Regions from separate parts of the Marinomonas sp. THO17 genome, predicted to be linked through region 3. Evidence: predicted binding sites of a transcription regulator. Region 3 holds the regulator's gene; each other region holds the start of a gene.
The links. Region 3 encodes sigma-54, which starts transcription at its own class of promoters, with help from an activator protein. Its sites were predicted from a motif close to TGGCACNNNNNTTGCTNT; they were not measured.
Positions count from the first base shown of each region.

Region 1: the regulator sigma-54 is predicted to act here: its motif matches at 1,097-1,114, upstream of glnK (P-II family nitrogen regulator).
Region 2: the regulator sigma-54 is predicted to act here: its motif matches at 1,398-1,415, upstream of glnL (nitrogen regulation protein NR(II)).
Region 4: the regulator sigma-54 is predicted to act here: its motif matches at 720-737, upstream of ABXS85_RS05070 (nitrate reductase).

Region 1 is NZ_AP031575.1:1,896,901-1,899,106, forward strand. It holds gene ABXS85_RS09065 (YifB family Mg chelatase-like AAA ATPase) at 1-103, opposite strand, end outside; gene ABXS85_RS09070 (TIGR02450 family Trp-rich protein) at 253-474, shown strand; gene ABXS85_RS09075 (accessory factor UbiK family protein) at 480-716, opposite strand; gene glnK (P-II family nitrogen regulator) at 1,171-1,509, shown strand; gene ABXS85_RS09085 (ammonium transporter) at 1,549-2,206, shown strand, end outside.
Region 2 is NZ_AP031575.1:3,046,067-3,048,272, forward strand. It holds gene ntrC (nitrogen regulation protein NR(I)) at 1-285, opposite strand, end outside; gene glnL (nitrogen regulation protein NR(II)) at 282-1,367, opposite strand; gene glnA (glutamate--ammonia ligase) at 1,570-2,206, opposite strand, start outside.
Region 3 is NZ_AP031575.1:199,921-202,126, forward strand. It holds gene ptsN (PTS IIA-like nitrogen regulatory protein PtsN) at 1-323, opposite strand, end outside; gene ABXS85_RS00875 (RNA polymerase factor sigma-54) at 339-1,823, opposite strand; gene lptB (LPS export ABC transporter ATP-binding protein) at 1,902-2,206, opposite strand, start outside.
Region 4 is NZ_AP031575.1:1,076,669-1,078,874, reverse strand. It holds gene nirB (nitrite reductase large subunit NirB) at 1-278, shown strand, start outside; gene nirD (nitrite reductase small subunit NirD) at 287-616, shown strand; gene ABXS85_RS05070 (nitrate reductase) at 888-2,206, shown strand, end outside.

The DNA.
Region 1 (2,206 bases), 1.7 Mb from region 3:
CAATGTTAAGAGAGGGTAAACCATTGGAAATATGCGTTTCTACTGTTACTAAGGGAGACATCACGCCCACACGAGCACGACTGTATATGGTTGCTAAACTCATGATCACTCCTTGATCTAAGAATTATGGCACGCTGAATCATCCTTTTCGGCGTGTTGTGCGTATTTGAGTTAATCTATAGCTTTTTAACTCAATCACGTTTTAACTAGTGCTTTTTTATTCACTTTATTAATTACTATTTCTAGCCCATCATGAACAAAAATCAGATCAATCCAGACAAACTTTTATTGTCCAAATGGACTTCTCGCACACCTCAACAAAAAGAAAAACACTTTATTGTGACCGAGTTATTTCGAGACGAAAACGACCAAATACTCGAATGCTTGTTGGAAGCCGTCATCAATAAAAACCAATATCGCGTTGTTTGGCAAGAGCTTGCTAACATTGAGCAATGGCAGCAGGGTTGGAAATAGAGACCTTATTTTTCCTCTAACTCGGCTAGACGCGCTTCCAATAAAGCGAGTTTTTCACGATATCTCGCTAACATAGCAGCCTGCACTTCAAACTCTTCACGCGTCACCAAGTCCATCTTACTGAGGGTATTTTGCGCTACTTGATGAAGCTGCGCCTGAATTTCCTCTTTGGGCAATTTGCCTAACGTATCCGCAGCTTGCTCCAAACCAGTGCCTAATTGCTTTATAAATTGATCAATCATTATAGTATCGTCACTTAAAAGGGTGAATTTGTCATTAGTACTAAGTATAAAGCGGGAGTAACTGAGCAAACAAGAGACATTCTATGCATCGTAACTGTGCGTATGAACATGTTGATTGATCAAAAACCGACCAACATAAAGCAATACTCTCTCCCAAACGTACTGCATAGGTTTTTCATTTTCTGCATAATTAGCAATTAGATAGCCAATTCATACGCGGTAAATTCCTATCTCAATTCAACACGCGCACCGTTTTAACGCACCAAAAAGAAACCACTCACCAATATATAGCACTAATTCGACTCATTCATCGCCATTTTTAATTTCAAAAAGTCGACAAAATCCTTACAAAGCCCAGAAAGATAGGACTCCTTTAGATATGGCACACATATTGAATAAAAGACACCTACCTGCGAAATGACAATAAAACTGACTTTTAAAGGAGACAGTGGGTATGAAGCTTATTACTGCCATCATCAAGCCATTTAAACTCGATGATGTTCGAGAAGCGCTTTCTGAAATCGGTGTTCAAGGTATCACGGTAACAGAAGTAAAAGGGTTCGGACGTCAAAAAGGTCACACTGAACTGTACCGTGGTGCAGAGTACGTTGTGGACTTTCTACCTAAAGTAAAAATCGAGCTAGCCATTGCAGACGACATGACCGACCAAGTGGTTGAAGCTATTAGTGGTGCCGCAAACACTGGCAAAATCGGCGACGGTAAAATCTTTATCGTTAACCTTGAGCAAGCGGTTCGTATTCGTACCGGCGAAACAGGTGTAGAAGCCGTTTAATCACTGTTCGAATAATAAAAGCCTTTAGGGGGGCGAAACATGCAAGATCAAATTTTTCACTTACAATATGCCATGGACACCTTCTACTTCTTGGTGTGTGGCGCACTGGTTATGTGGATGGCAGCTGGGTTTGCCATGTTGGAAGCAGGTCTAGTACGTGCTAAAAACACCACAGAAATCCTTACCAAGAACGTCGCTTTGTTCGCGATCTCTTGTATCATGTACCTAGTATGTGGTTACTCAATCATGTACGGCGGCACTTGGTTCCTAACTGGCATTCAAGATGTTGACGTGGCTTCAACGCTAACTGACTTTGCTGGCCGTGACGGCGGTTTCGAAGGCGGTTCTATTTACTCTGGCGCTTCTGATTTCTTCTTCCAAGTGGTATTCGTAGCAACGGCGATGTCTATCGTCTCTGGTGCGGTTGCTGAGCGCATGAAATTATGGTCTTTCCTAATCTTCGCGGTAGTAATGACAGCTTTCATCTACCCAATGGAAGGTTCTTGGACTTGGGGTGGCAACGATGTATTCGGTATGTTCAACCTAGGCGACCTTGGTTTCTCTGATTTCGCAGGTTCTGGTATCGTTCATATGGCAGGTGCAGCAGCCGCTCTAGCAGGTGTTATTGTACTTGGTGCTCGTAAAGGTAAATATGGCCCTAACGGCGAAGTACGCGCTATCCCTGGTGCTAACCTAC
Region 2 (2,206 bases), 1.1 Mb from region 3:
ATATGATGCCACCGCACTTTCTAAGTCGGAATGGGCGGTCATAATGATGACAGGCAAATAAGGGTAGTCGTTTTGCAATTTTTCTAATAATTTTAAACCGTCCATACCTGGCATTCGGATATCACTGATAATGGCGTTGGGCTGCTCTTTATCTATCATGTGTACTAGGTTTTCAGCGGAATCAAACAAGCGGCACTGAATGCCTTCTTGTTCCAGGGTTTTTTCTAGAACCCAGCGAATGGAACGGTCATCGTCGACAATCCATACGGTTTCTTCAGTTGTCATAACGCTTTCTCCTGTTCTAGGACTGTCGTCTCAATGGGAATCAAAATATTGAATTCTGTGTGTTTTGGCTCACTGTTACATTCCACTATGCCTTGATGTTGGTTAATAACAGATTGTGCAATAGAAAGGCCAAGTCCAGTGCCATCGGCACGGCCGCTGACCATAGGATAAAATAGGGTGTTTAAAATGTGCTCGGGAATGCCTGGGCCATTATCCACTATACTGATTTTACATACTAAGCGGTGACGCTTTGAACCAATGGTAAATTGACGAAGTGTACGTGTAACAATGTGAATGGTTTTGTCTTGATTGTTTTCATCTGCCATCAGTGCTTGCATGGCATTTCGGGTAATATTAAGTAAGGCCTGAATAAGCTGTGATTCATCACCGATAAGATCGGGGATACTTGGATCATAGTCGCGAATGAGATGAATTTGATTGTCGGTTTCGACGGAAATCAATTGTCGAACCCGTTCAATGACTTTGTGAATATTCAGTGCTTTATTTTTGGGCAATTGACGTGGACCAAGTAATCGATCGACTAAGTCTCGCAGGCGATCCGATTCTTCAATGATGACTTGAGTATAATCTTTTAAAGCTTCATCGCTAAAGGCACGACTAATTAGCTGAGCTGCACCACGAATGCCACCTAATGGGTTTTTAATTTCATGAGCCAAACCACGCACTAACTCCTTGCTGCTTTCGTGGTTGGCAATGATCTCATCTTCTTTTGAAATACGCTTCATTCGATCTCTTGGGTAGAGTTCAATAATCAGGCTTTCGGTAAAGTTTGAAGAGCCCATCACCGGAGTCACTGTATAGTCACAGAAGAGCTTTTTGCCATTGCTGCACTCAATTTCAGCTTCACGTTTGGTAAAAGGATGGCCGGACTCAATGGCAGAATGAAGTGCTTCAATGCTTTCTTCACCTTCGCGGAATGCGGCACTTAAATCATTGCCATAAATTCGACGGCGACTGACTGCCAAAAGCATTTCCGCCGCTGGATTTAGATATTCGATTTCTAATGTATTGTTAAGCTCAACAACGGCAGTTGATAAGTGATCTATAAGTAGGTTGTACACTGCATTCGCCTCTCTTCTGACGTTTAATTAACTGCAAAAAACGAACCAACATTGGGCAAATTAAAAGCGCTTGTTTTTCAAGAGTCTCATTTTTTTATGAAAAGTGTTTTGCACTATTATAGCGCATGAAAAAAGTGTTGTTTTTTTTAGTGCAAAAAAAAGCCCCGAACTGTGTCGGGGCTTTTTTGATGTTTAGTATGACTTAAACACTGTAGTAAAGATCGAACTCTACTGGGTGAGTGGTCATGTTCACACGCTCAACTTCTTCAGACTTAAGATCGATGTAAGCGTCGATCATCTCATCAGAGAATACACCGCCTTCTGTTAGGAATGCGCGGTCATCAGATAGACACTGAAGCGCTTCTTCTAGGCTACCAGCAACGGTTGGGATGGCAGCAGCTTCTTCAGCAGGAAGATCGTAAAGGTCTTTGTCTGCAGCGTCACCAGGGTGAATTTTGTTTTTGATACCGTCAAGGCCAGCCATCAACATAGCAGCGAAAGCTAGGTATGGGTTCGCAGTTGGATCAGGGAAACGTGCTTCGATACGTTTTGCTTTCGGGCTTGCTACGTATGGAATACGGATAGAAGCAGAACGGTTACGAGCAGAGTAAGCTAGCATTACAGGTGCTTCGAAACCTGGAACAAGACGCTTGTAAGAGTTGGTAGAAGCGTTAGCAAAAGCATTGATTGCTTTAGCGTGCTTGATGATACCACCAATGTAGAATAAAGCTGTCTCAGATAGACCAGCGTACTGATCGCCAGAGAATTGGTTTACACCGTCTTTCCAGAAAGATTGGTGAACGTGCATACCAGAACCGTTATCACCTACGATTGGTTTA
Region 3 (2,206 bases):
TCGTGAGGTGGCACAATTAAGGCGAAGATCAAGTCAACACTCTGTTTGTCGACAGAGTCAAAGTCAATGGGGCTTTGTAGTGACATAACAACAACGGCCGTACGATTGGCAGATTCTAGACGGCAATGCGGGATGGCAATGCCATTGCCTATGCCGGTGCTACCTAATTTTTCACGTGCCAACAAGGCGTCATAGACAGCTTCATTATCACAGTGTAGGCGGTTAGAAGTGATCTCCGCCAAACTTTCAAGAACCCGTTTTTTACTAACAATGTCTTGTTTAGCAAGCACCAGATCGGCTTTTAATAGTGAATTTAATGGCATGATACTTAATACCTGTTAAATCAATCTTTTTCGTTCATTGGAAGGCGGTATATTCATCGCCTCACGATATTTGGCAACGGTGCGTCTTGCTACTTGAATGCCTTGGTCCGCCAAGATGGTTGCTAATTTATTATCACTAAGTGGTTTCTTAGCAGGTTCATCAGCAACCAATTTTTTAATCATAGCGCGTATGGCGGTAGAAGAACATTCACCGCCTGACGCAGTATTAACATGGCTTGAAAAGAAGTATTTCAATTCAAAAATGCCTTTTGGTGTATGCATGTATTTTTGTGTAGTGACACGAGAAATAGTTGATTCATGCATGCCTACTTCTTCGGCAACATCATGTAATACCATAGGTTTCATGGCTTCTTCGCCAAGTTCGAAGAAATCAATCTGGCGACTCACAATACAGCTGGCTACTTTTAGCAGAGTTTCATTACGACTTTGTAAACTCTTCATAAACCATTTAGCTTCTTGTAAGGAATTTTTGATGTAGCTTACATCTTCTGCTGTAGAGGCCGTGTTGGCCATCGCAGAATAGGTTTCGTTAATCTTGATCGGCGGTAAAGCGTCATTATTCAATTCGACTTGCCAAATGCCGTTACGCTTTTTAACTGACACATCTGGTATGACATAATCCGTGTCGTCTTCATCAATGGCGGAACCTGGGCGCGGATTGAGTTGTTGGATAAGGTGAATAACTTCTTTAAGCGCTTCGTCTTTAAGCTTGGTTTTACGGCTTAACTGCACAAAATCTCGACTGCCTAGCAGATTTAAATAATGGCTGATCAAGTTTTGTGTGCTTCTGAATAAAGGGTGGTCTTGGAAAGCTTCTAATTGCACTAGCAGACAATCCCGTAAATCAATAGAGCATACGCCGACCGGATCAAAGCGTTGTAATCTGTGCTGAACAGCTTGGATTTCATCCAGTTCAAGGTCTTCTAGATCACCTGTGAGAGATTCTAGAATGTCTTCTAATGGCATGCTCAGATAACCGTCAGGCTGAACGCAATCAACAATCGCGTAAGCAATCTCCAAGTCACGGTCTGACATGTGAGTAAGATTGAGCTGCCAAATTAAATGGTCTTGAATACTCTCTGCTGGAGCATTACGACTCTCAAAGTCCATTTCATTATCGAAGCTAGTCACATCGCTTACTGCGGCTGAGCTTTGATAGGTATCATCCCAGTTGCTATCAATTGACAACTCTTCTGGGATACTTTCCGTCCATTCTGATTCTAATCGGGCTTCTTCGGCTGACTCACTGTTTGCCTTTTCTTTGCTTGTATCGTTTTCGACTTTAGATTCAATGCTGGCTGGTAAGTCGATGGCGGTTAAGTCGTCGTCATCTAATTCCAGCAAAGGATTGGATTCAAGGAATTCATGAATTTCTTGTTTTAAATCCAATGTCGAAAGTTGCAGCAAGCGAATGGCTTGTTGCAACTGCGGGGTCATGGTTAATTGTTGACCGAGCTTTAGCTGTAAAGACTGCTTCATGGAGCAACTCTGTCTGATTTAATAAATAATTGGAACGAGTTATGCATACTACTCCCTTTCTACAACAATGATAAGGGGTTACAGGCGGAAGTCGTCGCCTAAATAGACTTTTTTTACTTGTTCGTTGTTAATTACTTCACTGGCATCACCAGAAGCTATGATGTAACCATTGCCTACAATGTAAGCTTTGTCACAAATATCCAGCGTTTCCCTTACATTGTGGTCGGTAATTAAAACGCCAATGCCGTTGTCTTGTAAATGTTTAATAATCAGCTTTATATCGCCTACAGAAATTGGATCAACCCCTGCGAAAGGTTCGTCTAATAATATGAATTTAGGATTCATTGCCAAAGCACGTGCAATTTCAACTCTACGCCGTTCGC
Region 4 (2,206 bases), 880 kb from region 3:
TGGAGAATTTAGAAGGTGGTTTGGACTACCTAAAAGAAGTGGTCATTGACGACAAACTTGGTTTGGCTGATGAGTTAGAAAGAAGCATGCAGCACGTGGTGGATACCTTCCAATGTGAATGGAAAACAACACTAGAAGACGAGCAAGCACTGAAAAATTTCCGTCAGTTCGTCAACTATGAAGGCGGGGATGAAAACGTGGTGTTTGTTGAAGAGCGTAATCAAATTCGCCCTGCGACCGAAGCAGAAAAACAGCAACTGATTGCTAAGGCAGGTTAACCGTGACAATGCAGTGGAAATTGATGTGTGAACAGCAAGATTTGATTGAAGGCGCTGGCATTGCCGCCATGCTAGACGGTCAACAAATTGCTTTGTTTTATGTGCCTGAGGCGAAACAACAAGTGTTTGCTATTAGTAACTGGGACCCAATTGGTAAAGCCAATGTGCTTTCCCGTGGTTTGTTGGCGAATCTAAAGGAAGAGTGGACGGTGGCCAGTCCATTGTACAAACAGCATTTTGAATTACAGTCTGGTAGGTGTCTTGAAGAAGAAGGTTTATCTATCCCGACTTGGCAAGCCAAACTGGAGCAAGGCAAGGTGTTCGTCGCTGTTTCATGATCCAATTTGGTTAGCAAAAAATAACATCGCACTTTTGTGGTGCTTTTATGGATGAAAATCGATAAAAATCGGATTGAGAAGCGTTAAAAACAGCTCAAAAACTTGGCCTGTTATTTGCTACTAATAAAACCAACTGATGCACCTTGAACCAACGCTGGTTTACTTACAAAGCAATCAGATATTACAAAAGGCAACGAAGCCCAACCGCTGAATACAGTGGTTGGGCTTTTTTTGTTGAAAAATTTGCCTCATGAAAACGAAAGGAAAGGTTATGGCAGAGCGCACCCAGAAAACAACTTGTCCATATTGCGGCGTAGGCTGTGGTGTGAACCTGACTCTGCCTGCAAACCAGTCAGATGCTTTTCCACCAGTATCAGGGGATCAAGATCACCCTGCGAACTTTGGTCATCTTTGCGTGAAAGGCAGTAGTTTGGCACAAACCCTGGGCAGTGAAGACAGATTGCTCAACCCCAAGGTATTTGGCAAAGATGTTCCATGGCAAGAGGCCATAGACACCATTAGTAATAAGATTCAGCAGGTCGTCGCTGAACATGGCCCAGATGCGTTTGCGTTTTATTTGTCTGGTCAAATTTTGACGGAAGATTATTATGTTGCCAATAAGCTTGCGAAAGGCTTTATTGGCACTGCAAATGTGGACACCAATTCTCGTTTATGCATGGCCTCAGCCGTGGTGGCGTACAAACGCTCTTTAGGTTCAGATACTGTGCCTTGTAATTACGAGGATTTAGAAAGTTGCGATTTATTGATCATGGTGGGATCTAACGCAGCATGGACACATCCTATTTTGTACCAGCGCATTGCTGCTGCCAAGCAAGCTCGTCCGCACATGAAAGTGGTGGTGATTGACCCTAGAAGAACTGCAACTTGTGACATTGCCGATTTACATCTTGCTATTAAACCCGGTTCGGATGCGGCAATTTTTTCTTATCTATTAAGCTTTTCCGAACAAGAAGGCTTGCTTGATTCAGGTTTTATTGATCAGCATACCTCAGGTTTTCATGAAACCTTACAGCAGGCTCAAAAAGCCACTCCTAACTTATTAGCTACGGCCGATTTTTGCGCTATCAACGCGGAAGAATTAGTGACCTTGGCCAGTTGGTGGAAGGACAATGACAAAAGTGTCACCTTCTATTCTCAAGGAATCAACCAATCTTCCTCCGGTGTGGATAAATGCAACGCTATTATTAATTGTCATCTGGCGACAGGTCGAATTGGTAAAGAAGGGGCGGGGCCGTTTTCCATTACTGGTCAGCCTAATGCCATGGGAGGACGAGAGGTTGGTGGTTTGGCCAATCAATTGGCTGCACATATGGATTTTGCTACACCGGGTGCCATTGAACTTGTTGAGCGATTTTGGCAGGCGCCTAATATGGCAACCGAAAATGGACTAAAAGCGGTGGATTTATTTCAAGCTATGGAGGCTGGAAAGGTCAAAGTGGTGTGGATCATGTCGACCAATCCTATGGTGAGTTTGCCAGATACCGCGCAGGTGCGGCGTGCCTTAGAAAAGTGTGAGTTGGTCATCGTTAGCGACTGCAAAGCGCATACTGATACTACGGCGATGGCTGA